3 regions of the Microbacterium xylanilyticum genome follow, and region 1 is predicted to be linked to each of the others. Evidence: riboswitches for the same ligand, from Rfam matches in the RefSeq annotation. Region 1 holds a riboswitch; each other region holds the start of a gene.
What was found. A riboswitch is a leader RNA that binds a small molecule or an ion and turns the genes downstream of it on or off. The one in region 1 is predicted to bind thiamine pyrophosphate.

Region 1 (4,357 bases):
ACGCCGAAGCCGACCCAGTAGATGACGTCGATGGCCTGCGTGAAGCCCGCCATGAACGGCTTGGTGAGGGCCGGATCCGCTCCGTTCAGGAAGGACGTGTCACTGACCGACGAGCTGGATCCGCTCGACGCCTTCGACGTGCCCTTGTCGATCTCCTTCACGATGTTCGGCACGAGCTGGTCGACCCAGTAGCTGCGCTGATCCTTGTCGGACCAGTCCACGACGACCTTGCCGTCCTTGACCGTGCCGTGAGCCTTGTCGGCCACGGCCTGCAGAGCCTTGGCCTCGGCGGCGGGAGTCGCCTCGGCGACCTTCTGGTCGATCACGCTCTGCGCGGCGGCCGCGGGGAGCTGCCCGGCGGCGACGGCCTGGTTCACGCCGGCCGTGACGGCGTCGGCGACCGCCTTGCCCGCCGCGGCCTTCGCCTCGGTGGTGCCCTTGTCGAGCTGCGTCTGGATGTTGGCCTGCAGGGGCCCCACGATCGGGTTCCACAGCTGCTTCATCACGGCCTGATTCTTCTTCTCCCCGGCGACGGCGGGATCCAGGGCCGCGTTCAGCGCGCTCGTCAGCGTGGGCTTGTCGGCCATGCTGTGCACGATGTTCGTCGGGAGCAGCGTGAACAGGATGGAGAGCATGATCGCGGTGCCCAGCGTTCCGCCGATCTGGCGGAAGAACGTGGCGGCGCTCGTCGCGACGCCCATGTCCTTGGCCTCGACGGCGTTCTGGCTGGTCATGACCAGGGACTGCATGAGCTGGCCGAGGCCGAGGCCGACCACGAACATGCCGATCATCATGTACCAGATGGAGGTGTTCGCCGAGACGAACGTCAGCAGCAGGAAGCCCAGGGCCATGATCAGCGTCCCCGTGCGCGGGAAGATCCCGTACTTACCGGTGCGCGCGGTGATCTGGCCGGCGGCCATCGAGGAGCCCATGAGACCGAAGACCATGGGCAGCATCGCGAACCCGGACTCGGTCGGAGTGAGCCCGCCGACGATCTGCATGTAGAGGGGGATGGTCATCATCGCGCCGAACATGCCGAAGCCGACGAGAACGCCGATGCCGGTCGCCCAGGAGAACGGGCGCGAGTGGAACAGCCGGATCGGGATGATCGCGTCGTCCTTCATCGCGATCTCGATGAGCACGAACGCGATCGCGCCGAGTCCGCCGATGATGTAGCAGGTGATCGCGCCGAAGGAGCCCCAGCCCCATTCGCGTCCCTGCTCGGCCACGAGCAGCAGCGGCACGAGCGCCACGATCACGGCCGTCGCGCCCCACCAGTCGATGCGCGGGTTCTTGTGCTTGCCGACCTTGGGCAGGTGCAGGAACGCGATCACCATTCCGAGCGCGATGATGCCGATCGGCACGTTGACGAGGAAGACCCAGCGCCAGCCGTTGATCCAGAGGATCTCGTTCGCGCCGGCGAACAGGCCGCCCACGAGCGGGCCGATCAGGGAGGAGACGCCGAACACGGCGAAGAAGTAGCCCTGGTACTTCGCGCGCTCACGCGGCGCGAGGATGTCGGCCATGATCGCGAGCGGCAGCGACATCAGAGCGCCGGCGCCGATGCCCTGGACGCCGCGGAACGCGGCCAGCATGAGCATCGAGGTCGAGAAGCTCGCCAGGATCGAGCCGAGGATGAACACCGAGATGCCGAAGATGAACAGCGGACGGCGGCCGAAGATGTCGCTGAGCTTGCCGTAGATCGGCACCGAGATCGTCGAGGTGATCAGGTAGGCCGTGGTGACCCAGGCCTGCTGGTCGAGACCGTGGAGGTCGTCGCCGATGGTGCGGATCGCGGTTCCCACGATGGTCTGGTCGAGCGACGACAGGAACATGCCGGCCATGAGGCCGTAGATGACGAGCAGGATCTGCCTGTGCGTCATGATCGGGGCGTTCTGCGCGTGCTCGGCGCGCGTCGCCCCTGTGGTTGCGGTTGCGGTGGACATGGAGCCCCTTCGAATGGTTCGAGGACGCCGGAGCCCGTCGTCGGCATGCGATGCGCGGGCGCCGACGTTGGCGGCAAGAATGTTGCAGCTCTGCAAGATTACATGATCGGAAAGGTTGCGCAAACGCAGCTTCGCTATGAGGTTGCTGGGTGCTGCGGTGATCCGTGTACTGTGTCGGTATCCACACGGGGGCCCTCGCAAGGGCTGAGATCGGGCTGACGCGGCCTGCGACCGTTCGAACCTGTCCGGGTAATGCCGGCGAAGGAAGTAGGAGCCCTCATGGGATCTCGCGATTCTGCGCGCTCGCTCGCGCATCTGCACGACTCCGCTCACGACCTGCACGTGCCGGTCACCCGGATCCGGCTGGATCCATCGCCCGACGGGACGGAGAACCCGCCGGTGACGATCTACCGCACCGAGGGGCCGGGCAGCGATCCGGTGGTCGGCCTGCCCGCACTGCGGGAGCGCTGGATCGCCGATCGCGATGACACCGACGAGTACGAGGGCCGGGCGCGGAACCTGCACGACGACGGCCGCTCCGCGATCCGCCGCGGTGCCGCGTCGGCCGAGTGGCGCGGCGCGCGCCGTCCCGTGCGTCGGGCGCGCCCCGGACGCACGGTGACGCAGATGCGGTACGCGCGGGACGGCGTGATCACGCCCGAGATGCGCTTCGTGGCGCTGCGGGAGAGCTGCGATCCCGAGCTCGTGCGCGCCGAGGTCGCCGCGGGCCGGGCGATCATCCCGAACAACGTGAACCACCCGGAGTCCGAGCCGATGATCATCGGCAAGGCGTTCCTGGTGAAGATCAACGCGAACATCGGCAACTCCGCGGTGACCAGCTCGATCGCCGAGGAGGTCTCCAAGCTGCAGTGGGCGACCACCTGGGGCGCGGACACCGTGATGGACCTGTCCACGGGCGACGACATCCACACCACGCGGGAGTGGATCATCCGCAACTCGCCGGTGCCGATCGGCACGGTGCCGATCTACCAGGCGCTGGAGAAGGTCGACGGCGACGCCTCGGCGCTCACCTGGGAGATCTACCGCGACACCGTGATCGAGCAGTGCGAGCAGGGCGTGGACTACATGACGGTGCACGCGGGCGTGCTGCTGCGCTACGTGCCGCTCACCGCCGACCGGGTGACGGGGATCGTGTCCCGCGGCGGGTCGATCATGGCCGGCTGGTGCCTCGCGCACCACCAGGAGAACTTCCTCTACACGCACTTCGACGAGCTGTGCGAGATCTTCGCGCAGTACGACGTGGCGTTCTCCCTCGGCGACGGGCTGCGGCCCGGATCGATCGCCGACGCGAACGACGCCGCCCAGTTCGCCGAGCTCGACACTCTCGCCGAGCTGACCAAGCGGGCGTGGGAGTACGACGTGCAGGTCATGGTCGAGGGTCCCGGTCACGTGCCGTTCCACCTCGTGCGCGAGAACGTGGAGCGCCAGCAGGAGCTCTGCGACGGCGCGCCGTTCTACACGCTGGGCCCGCTGGTGACCGACGTGGCACCGGGCTACGACCACATCACCTCCGCGATCGGCGCGACCGAGATCGCCCGCTACGGCACGGCGATGCTGTGCTACGTCACCCCCAAGGAGCACCTAGGCCTGCCCGACCGCGACGACGTGAAGACCGGCGTCATCACCTACAAGATCGCCGCGCACGCCGCCGACCTCGCCAAGGGCCACCCCGGCGCCCAGGCGCGCGACGATGCGCTCTCCAAGGCGCGCTTCGAGTTCCGCTGGCGCGACCAGTTCGCGCTGTCGCTGGATCCGGACACCGCCGAGGCGTTCCACGATGAGACCCTGCCCGCCGAGCCCGCCAAGACCGCGCACTTCTGCTCGATGTGCGGTCCGAAGTTCTGCTCGATGCGCATCTCGCAGGACATCCGGGACCGGTTCGGCGACGGGGCGGAGCAGGAGCGGATCGCCGGCATGGCGCAGAAGTCGGCCGAGTTCGCGGCGTCCGGGGGACAGGTGTACCTGCCGATGCCGACCGTCGGCGCCCGGTAGCCCGGGATGCTGCGTGATCGCGGCGGCGCGGACGGCGCCGCCCGCGTCGTCGTGGTCGGCGCCGGGATCATCGGGCTGAGCATCGCGTGGCGGATCGCTCAGGCGGGCCGGCCCGTCGTGCTGTGCGATCCGGATCCGGCCAGGGGCGCCACGTTCGCCGCCGCGGGGATGCTCGCGCCGGTCAGCGAGTTCCACTACCAGGAGGACGAGCTGCTGCCGCTGCTGCAGGCGTCGGCGGCGCGCTACCCGGACTTCGTCCGCGCCCTCGCCCCCGCGGGCCGGTCCGCCGCGGAGGCGACCGGCCACCGGCCCGGCGACACCCTGCTCGTCGGCGTGGACCAGGGCGACCGGCGTGCGCTCGCGGATCTGCACGCCGCGCACCTCGCGCGCGGACTTGC
Region 2 (4,357 bases), 490 kb from region 1:
CGCCGCTTCTGCCCGCCCGACAGCGTGAACGGGTTCGCCGCGGCGAGCGCGGTCAGGCCGAGCCGCTCGAGCAGCGCGTCCACGACGGCGTCCACACGGGCAGCGTCCCACCCGAGCGCCCGAGGACCGACGGCGAGCTCGTCCCGCACGGTCTGCGTGAGGAACTGGTGCTCCGGATCCTGGAACACCGTCCCGATGCGGGTGAGCAGCTCGCGCGAAGTCCAGCGGACCGGATCCAGCCCGCGCCGCCCGCGCAGCCGTTCCGCCGCCTCGACCCTGCCGTGCAGCGGATCCAGCAGGCCGGCGAGCGTGAGGGCGAGCGTGGACTTGCCCGCGCCGTTCGGGCCGACGATCACGGTCGCCCCGGCGTCCGGCACCGAGAGATCGAGCCCGGTCTGCACGGCCGCGCGGCGGTCGCGCGTGATCGCGAGGTCGCGGGTGGTGAGCACGGCACCGTCGCGACCCGCGGGAGCAACCTCGATCGCGGGGAGCACGGGCAGGTCCACCGGGTGCCCGGGCACCCACACCCCGGCATCCGCGAGGGCGTCGCCGTACACGCCGAAGACGTCTTCCGGGGTGCCGTCGGCGAGGAGGCCGCCGTCGGCGCTGACCACGATCACGCGTGTCATCAGGTCGGCCCAGACCGCGGTGCGATGCTCGATGACGACGAGCGTGGCGCCCGTGGCCTCGACCGCCCGCTCGACGGCGGCGCGGACCTCGCGCACCCCGTCCGGATCCAGGTTGGCGGTCGGCTCGTCGAGCAGCAGCAGACCCGGGCGCATGGCGAGGGCGCCGGCGAGGGCGAGCCGCTGCTTCTGTCCGCCCGACAGCGCGGCCGTGCGGTGGTCCAGGGGCACCTCGAGGCCGACCGCGTCGAGCGCCTCGCGCACGCGCGCCGGGATCCGCTCCGCGGGGACGCCGAGGTTCTCGCAGCCGAACGCGACGTCGTCGCCGACCCGGCTCAGCACGACGCCGGCATCCGGATCCTGCAGCACGAGGCCGATGCGGCCGCGGCGGCTCTCGGGGGCGGCGCCGTCGACGAGGAGCGTGCCGGTGCGCTCCCCCTCCTCGGCATCCCCGAGCAGACCCGCCATCCCGGTGAGCAGCGTGGACTTGCCGGCGCCGGATGCGCCGAGCAGCAGCACGCGCTCCCCGGGTTCGATCGTGAACGACACTTGGCTGACCGCGGGCAGACGGCGGCCGGCGTAGCGCCAGCCCCACCCGTCCGCGACGACGCGGGCCGCACCCGCGGTCATGTCAGACCTCGTGGCGCAGCTCGCGTCCGGCGGCGAAGCGGCTGAGCGCGCCCGTCGCGGCGAGCGCGCGCACGAGCAGCCAGCCGAGCACGCCGGCCAGCACCGCGCCCGAGACGACGAGGGTGCCGAGGTAGATCCCGTTGAAGACCGCCGACTTCAGGATGTTCGGCGAGCTGCCGTAGAAGAGCTCGAACAGCCAGGCCCCGGCCGCCGCGCCCACGCCGGCGAGAGCCGCGACCGGCAGCGAGAACCGGCGGTACAGGAAGAGGGCGAAGACGAGCTCGGCGCCGAGTCCCTGGGCGATGCCCTCGAGCACCGTCGAGACGCCCCAGATGTTGCCGATCAGCATCGACACGACCGCTGCCACGACCTCGACCACGAGGGCTGCGCCGGGCTTGCGGATGACGAGCCCGCCGACCACGCCGCCCAGCAGCCAGATCCCGACGGCGATGCCGCCGAGCCCCGGGGTGAGGCCGTCGGCAGCGGTGAACCAGGCGTAGCCGATCGTGTTCCAGACCCAGAAGACCAGGCCGATCACGACGCCCAGCACCGCGGCGACGACGATGTCGACGACCCGCCAGGTGAGCCTTGGTGCGACCGCCCCGCTGTTCGCGTTCGGTGCGGCTGCCGTTGAATGCATCATGGAAACTCCTCCCTGCGCCGGCATGATCCGGATCAGGTTCGACGGTCGAAGCGCGATTCGCTCCCTCTCAGCCCGGCTCGCCGGACTCCCGTGGTGATCCGCTCATTTTAGCCCCGTCACGGATGCACCGCGACCGATCGTCGCCAGGATGACATCGCGTGCGCTGCTGCCCGCCCCTGCCCCCCCTCCCCGCGGCGGGAGCCCGGGATACGGCCGAACCGCGCGGGCGCCCGATACGGTAGGAGCGTGAACGAAGACGACGGCCCGGCGGCCGCTCCGGGCGTGCCGGAGCTCGTCGACGCGCCGGTCGAGACGGCCGGGGGTGAAGCAGGCCCGGCTGTCGCCACGCTGAACGCTCCCGCGGCCACCGAGGCGGAGGTCGCGACCGCCGTCGACGCCGCGCTGGACGGCGCGGACCTGGACACGGCGTCCGACCGCGCATCGGACGACCCGGACTCGGACACGACGTCGGACCACGCCGCCCCGGGGGCGGAGCGGGACACCTCCCCTGAGGATGCCGTCGAACCCGCGGGGCTGTTCCCGGTGTCGAAGCCTCTGCCGGAGGCCGGTCCTCTGTTCCCGCGACACGACGGCCCGGTCGAGCCGCCGCTGTTCCCCGCGTCCGCGCCGGCGACCGCCCCCGCCCCCGGTGCCGCGGCCGCCGACGCCGCCCCCGCCGCCGCCGCCGCGACCATCCCCGCTCCTCGCCCCGAGGCCCGGCCGCTGCCCTCCGCCCCCCTCGTCCGCGGGCCCGACCGCACCCCGACGGCGGCTCTCGCGTGGGTCGACGTCACGCGCGTGGGCGCGTCGGCGGGCGCCCCGGAGCCCGCCGCGACACGCACGCTGCTCGACGACGCACCGCGGCGCAGCCTCGTCCGGCCGGCCGTTCTCCTTCCGCCCGCCGGCCTGCTGGTCGTCGCCCTCGCATACGGCGCCACCACGGCGCTCTGGCCGCTCAACGCCGTCCGTCCCGTGACCACAGCTGTGGCGTTCCAGCCGGCAGCCGCACCGGCCGCCGCCGTCGCGTGGCCCAGCACGGGAAGCGCCGCGGTGAGCGTGCAGGGAATCGGCACGGTGGCTTCCGCGGAGCAGCAGGTGCCCATGGCGAGCATCACCAAGCTCGTGACGGTGCTCGCCGCCCTCGACAAGCTGCCGCTGAAGCCCGGCGAGCAGGGCCGGTCGTTCGCGTTCACGCAGGCCGACAGCGACGACTACTGGAGCTACCTGCGGCGGGATCAATCGGCGCTGGACGTCCCCGTGGACGGATCCCTCACGCAGTATCAGCTGTTCGAGGGGATCCTGCTGGGCTCGGCGAACAACTACGCCGATCGTCTCGCGCGCGAGGTCTGGGGCTCGGACGAGAACTATGCCGCCGCCGCGAACCAGTGGCTGAGCCAGCACGACCTCGGGGAGATCCGGGTGGTGACCCCGTCCGGGTTCGACTTCGGCAACGTCGCGACCCCGCGTGCGCTCATCCAGCTCGGCGAGATCGCGGAGAAGAACCCGGTGATCGCGGAGATCGTGAAGCAGAAGAGCGTCGAGCTGCCCGGCGCCGGAACCGTGGAGAACACGAACGGCCTGATCGGCGACGCCGGCATCGTCGGGATCAAGACCGGCACGATCGGCGACGGCGACGCCACCCGCTACAACCTGCTCTCCGCCAAGGACGTGACCGACGGGGACACCAGGGTGCGGATCTACGTCGCGGCCCTCGGGCAGGACAGCGACGAGGGCCGGGTCGACGTGTCGCGCACGCTCTACGCGGGCGTCGAGGCGGCGCTGAAGAACCAGCCGCAGACGGTGGCGAAGGGCGCCACGCTCGGCACGGTCGACACGGCCTGGGGTGAGACGTCGCAGATCGTCGCCGGCGCGGACGGCCGAGTGACGCTGTGGAACGGCGCCTCCGCATCGGCGACGACGAAGTTCGCACTCGGCGAGAACTGGAAGGCCGGCGCGAAGGCCGGGACGCTCGCCCTCAAGGGCCCGCTCGATGCGACCACCGTGCCGCTCGAGCTGCGGACCGCGCTCAAGGGGCCGAGCCTGTGGTGGCGGCTGACCCACCCCCTGGAGCTGTTCGGCCTGACCAGATAGGACTCGGATCCCCCTGGCCGATGCCGAGAGGCCCTGCCCTGGTTCAGGTCGCACTTTCTGCGTCAAGAGCCGCCGGGAAGCGCAGAAAGTGCGACCTGAGCGGCATCGATCCCGCACCTCGCACCGACGGGACGACGCAACGACGAAGCGCCGCCGCCCTGGATGAGCAGGACGACGGCGCTTCGTCGTGGGACCGCGGGTCAGACCTTGTCGTCGCCGAACTCTACCGCCGGGGCGTCCGGGGTCTCCGCGGACTCCGCGATGCGCTCGGCGACGGCGACCGGGGCCGAGCCTGCGCCGGGGACTGCGGCCGAGCCGGCTTCCGCCCCTTCGACGAGCGCGGAGACCGACCCGGCCGCGCCGTCCG
Region 3 (4,357 bases), 1.5 Mb from region 1:
GAGCACCCGCGGCACCCCGCCCGCGCCCCAGGCGCGCAGGAAGGTGCGCGCCGCGGCCTGCGGGTCCGGCGCCGCGCACAATGCGGACACCACGGCGACGCCCGCGGCGCCGGCGGCGCGGAGCGCGGCCGCGTCCTCGGCGGAGATCCCGCCGATCGCGACGCACGGCAGCGGGCTCTGCGCCGCGAACGCCGCGAACCCGGACACGCCCAGCGGTGCGGGGTGGTCGGCCTTGGTGGTGGTCGGGCGGATCACGCCCACGCCGAGGTAGTCCACGGTGCCGGGCGGGAGCGCACGCACGGCGTCGAGGTGCTCCGGGCGGTTCGCGGTGAGGCCCACGATCGCGTCGGGGCCGAGCAGCGCCCGCGCCACCAGGGGCGAGGCGTCGGACTGACCGAGGTGGACGCCGTCGACGCGGGCGCCGCGGCGGCGCGCCTCGACGACCGCATCCAGCCGGTCGTCGACCACCAGGAGCGCCCGTCCGGCGATGACCGCGGACAGCTCCACGAGCTGCGCCACGGTGGACGCATCGTCGGCGTCCTTGTCGCGCAGCTGCACCATCCGGACGCCGCCGGACACCGCAGCATCCACGACCGCCGCGACACCCCGCGGACCGCTCAGCCGCGCATCCGTGACGAGGTACAGGGCGAGGTCGTCCGTCGTCAGCCGCGGCCGTCCGGCAGACGTGCGGGAGGGCGTGACGCCGCTGTCGACGGAGACCACGTCGGCGAGCGTCATGCCACGGCCTCCGCAGCCGAGACGGGATGCGACGGAACCGGGTCCGCTCCGACGGGGCCCTCCGGGACGGGACGCACGGTGACGCGGGCGCGCGCGGCGATGCGACCCGGCTCGAGCGCGGCGAGCGCATCGAGCAGCTCTACCGCGAAGGATCCGGGACCCGCGGCCCGCGCTGCCGCGTCCTCCGCGGCGAGCGTGTAGACGAGGGTCGCTGCGGCGGACGCGACCAGCGGGCGGTCGCCCGTGCGGCGGGCGGCGCCGAGGAATGCCGCGATCACGGCACCCAGCGCGCACCCTCCTCCCGTGACGCGGGTGAGCAGCGCATCGCCGTGGGCGACGCGGATCTCGGTGCCGGCGTCGACGAGGAGGTCCACAGGACCGGAGACCGCGACCGCTCCCCCGGTCGTCCGGGCGAGCTCCCGGGCTGCGCCGGCCGCCTCCTCCGTGCCGTCCAGCGCATCGACCCCGCGGCCTCCCGCCGAGCGGCCCGCGAGGGCGAGGATCTCCGAGGCGTTGCCGCGGATGACGGTCGGACGCAGCGCGAGCAGGTCCTGCGCCAGCGCGGTGCGCACGGGCAGAGCCCCGACGGCGACGGGGTCGAGCACCCACGGCGTGCCCGCCGTGCGCGCTCCCCCGACGGCTTCGAGGCTCGCCGCGCGCTGCTCTGGCGTGGGCGTGCCGAGGTTCACCAGGAGCCCCGAGGCGATGCCCGCGAACATGCCGGCCTCGCCGGTGATGTCCACCATGGCGGGCGCCGCGCCGAGCGCGAGCAGGACGTTCGCGGTGAAGCCCGTCACCACCGCGTTCGTGATGCACTGCACGAGCGGCGGTGTGGCGCGCAGCTCCTCGAGAAGCTCCGCAGCGGACTCCGCCACGGATTCGGACGACGATTCCAGACGCGCGTTCATCGCGACATCCCTTCGCTAGTACGACCTAGATCAGGTTCGACGGGTGTGATCTCAGCCGCGGATGCGGCACCCCGTGTCACTGCCGGCCAGTCTAACCAGGAGGGCGACCGCGCCGCCCGGCCCGCGGCCGGGCTCAGTCGAGCGAGGACCGCCGCATGGGCGGACGGCCGCGGAGCACGCCGGACCAGAGCGCGGCGGCCGCCCAGCACGCGATCAGCACGGCGGTGAGGATCACACCGAGCGCGTTCAGGTCCAGGTCGGCGACGGCTCGCGCGAGGCCCTGCTGCGGCAGGCTGCGCACCGCGACGCCCGCGAGCTCGGCGACACCGATCACGAGCGCCACGACGATCGACACCCCCGTGACCAGCACGTCGTAGCGCCGCCCGGCGCTCTCGCGCCCCGCCCCGGACTCCGTGGAGCGCCAGGAGTACGCGCCGCGACATCGCGCCCTGCGCGGAGTCCAGCAGCGACATGCCCGCGGCGAACAGCGCCGCCAGGAGCAGGATCGCCCACCACGGCGTGGCGCGCGAAGCGGCGGTGCCGGCGAGAGCGAGCAGGCCGATCTCCGTGGCCGTGTCGAAGCCCAGCCCGAACAGCAGCCCCACCACGTACATCCGCGACGGCCGGTCGATCGCATCGCCGAGCCGGCCCAAGAGCACCCACGCCGGTCCGCCGTGCCGATGCCCGCCCCTCGCCCGGCGACGATGGCGCAGCGCGAGGAGGTTCGCCACAGCGATGGCGAGAAGGAAGACGCCCGACACGACCGGCCCGATGACGCCCGTCCAGACCTGCAGCGGCGAATCCGGATCCTCCAGGCTCGTCGTGAGCGCGCCCGCCCCCAGCGCCAGCAGCACGCACAGCACCGAGACGACCGTCGCGTGACCGAGGGAGAACCACAGTCCGACGCCCTGTGCCGGGCGGTTCCGCGCCAGCAGCTGCCGCGTCGTGTTGTCGATCGCGGCGATGTGGTCGGCGTCGAAGGCGTGCCTGAGCCCGAGCAGGTACGCGGTGACGCCCAGCCCGGCGATGAGCGGCGACGGCGCGGACAGCAGCAGCCCGCCCCATCCGAGCAGGTGCAGCGCGCCCACGATGTACACGGCGGCGCTACGTCTCACGGAGCAGCTCCTCCCGCAGCGCGCCCCAACCGGGGGCGAGATCGCCGAGATGCGCGGCGTCCACGATCGCCCGGACGACGATCCCCCCGCGCTCGGGGTGGAGGACGGCCGTCCCGCCCGTGCGCCACGCGCTCTCGTCGCCCTCGGGGTCGCGGCCGATGAGCACCACGCTGTCCAGCACGCGATCGGATCCGAGGACACCGGGGATCGGCTCCGCGCCCGCCAGGTCCAGCTGCTCGATCAGGGCGGGGCTGCCGTCGATCGCGATCCGCGTGCGCGCTCGGATGGCGCCGCCGTGCTCCCCCGCCCGCCCCAGGACGAGCGTCTCGCGCAGCAGCAGCGCGGCCCCCTCACCGAGTTCCGCTTCCGTGCTGCGGTCGACATCGGCGCCGTCCGCGACGACGAACGGCAGACCGTGCCAGGTGCAGATCCCGCGGGCGCCGACCTCGATGCGCGATGACCACGAAGCGCGTTCGCCGTGGCCGTCGTAGGCGACGGTGCCGCCGATGTCCTCCAGCTCGAGCGTGCAGCCCGCGCCGACCGAGATCCGCAGATCGATGGCATCGCCGCCGAGCAGGAGCGCCCCTGCCGCGATCAGCCCGACGCGGGCGTATCGCGGCCGCCGTTCCAAGATGCGCGCGGCGATCGCGCCGGAGCGCAGCACCACGCGCGCGCGATCGGCGCCCGCCGCGACCTGGACGACCGTGGTCGATGGGCCGGCGGGATCCGTCACCGCGATTCCGCGTGCGCGTGGACGTGCTCGGCGCCGCCGTCGTCGTGGCTGTGCACGTAGCCGCCGGCCTCGCTGTCGTCCGCGTGGAAGTGCGGTGCCATCGGACCCGGATCCTGCGGCTGGTGCGCGCCGGAGCGATGGGCGGCGAGCATCTCCAGGATCCAGCTCTTCAGACGAGCCACGGAGTCCGGGTCGGTGCGCGAGAGGGCGAGCACCTCCCGCCCGTCCCGGGCATTCGAGGCGTCCTGCACCATCTGCGCCACATCGACGCCGACGTAGGGGGCGAGATCGGTCTTGTTCACCACGAGCAGGTCGGCGCGCGCGATCCCCGGTCCGCCCTTGCGCGCGACGTCGCCGCCCCCGGCGACGTCGAGCACGAAGATCTGCGCGTCCACGAGCGCCGGCGAGAAGGTCGCCGTCAGGTTGTCGCCACCGGACTCGATGATCACGACGTCGAGGGGGGCGAAGTCGCGCTCGACGTCCTCGACCGCGAGCAGGTTCGCGGTCACGTCGTCGCGGATCGCCGTGTGCGGGCAGGCACCCGTCTCCACGGCGCGGATCCGATCCGGATCCAGCACGCCGGCGGAGCGGAGGAAGCGGGCGTCCTCGTCGGTGTAGATGTCGTTTGTGATCACGCCGAGCGCGATCTCGCCGGCGAGGGCACGGCAGGCCGTCGCGATGAGCGTCGACTTGCCGACGCCGACGGGACCGGCGATGCCGAGGCGGAGGGCGCGGGGAGAGGGGGAATCAGGCACGGAACAACCTCCGGTTCATGAGGGCATGGGCTTCGGCCCACCCCTCGGCGTGAGGGGCGCTGCCGGCGGGGATGCCGGCGGGATCGGTCAGTGCGGCGATCTCGTCGA

Region 2: linked by a shared signal. The riboswitch ahead of ACYQ1L_RS17575 (ECF transporter S component) and the one ahead of thiC (phosphomethylpyrimidine synthase ThiC) in region 1 are both predicted to bind thiamine pyrophosphate.
Region 3: linked by a shared signal. The riboswitch ahead of thiM (hydroxyethylthiazole kinase) and the one ahead of thiC (phosphomethylpyrimidine synthase ThiC) in region 1 are both predicted to bind thiamine pyrophosphate.

Annotation. Positions count from the first base shown of each region.
Region 1 covers NZ_BAAIEN010000002.1:4,016,499-4,020,855, reverse strand. Annotated here, with positions in the region: gene ACYQ1L_RS19925 (MDR family MFS transporter) at 1-1,946, opposite strand, end outside; TPP riboswitch at 2,122-2,230, shown strand; gene thiC (phosphomethylpyrimidine synthase ThiC) at 2,226-3,959, shown strand; gene ACYQ1L_RS19915 (FAD-dependent oxidoreductase) at 3,966-4,357, shown strand, end outside.
Region 2 covers NZ_BAAIEN010000002.1:3,521,720-3,526,076, forward strand. Annotated here, with positions in the region: gene ACYQ1L_RS17570 (ABC transporter ATP-binding protein) at 1-1,256, opposite strand, end outside; gene ACYQ1L_RS17575 (ECF transporter S component) at 1,258-1,896, opposite strand; TPP riboswitch at 1,892-2,001, opposite strand; gene ACYQ1L_RS17580 (D-alanyl-D-alanine carboxypeptidase family protein) at 2,146-3,990, shown strand; gene ACYQ1L_RS17585 (ABC transporter ATP-binding protein) at 4,191-4,357, opposite strand, start outside.
Region 3 covers NZ_BAAIEN010000002.1:2,534,274-2,538,630, forward strand. Annotated here, with positions in the region: gene ACYQ1L_RS12770 (bifunctional hydroxymethylpyrimidine kinase/phosphomethylpyrimidine kinase) at 1-738, opposite strand, end outside; gene thiM (hydroxyethylthiazole kinase) at 735-1,646, opposite strand; TPP riboswitch at 1,637-1,730, opposite strand; gene ACYQ1L_RS12780 (hypothetical protein) at 1,780-2,016, opposite strand; partial or broken gene ACYQ1L_RS12785 (HoxN/HupN/NixA family nickel/cobalt transporter) at 2,132-2,761, opposite strand; gene ACYQ1L_RS12790 (urease accessory protein UreD) at 2,751-3,494, opposite strand; gene ureG (urease accessory protein UreG) at 3,491-4,249, opposite strand; gene ACYQ1L_RS12800 (urease accessory protein UreF) at 4,242-4,357, opposite strand, start outside.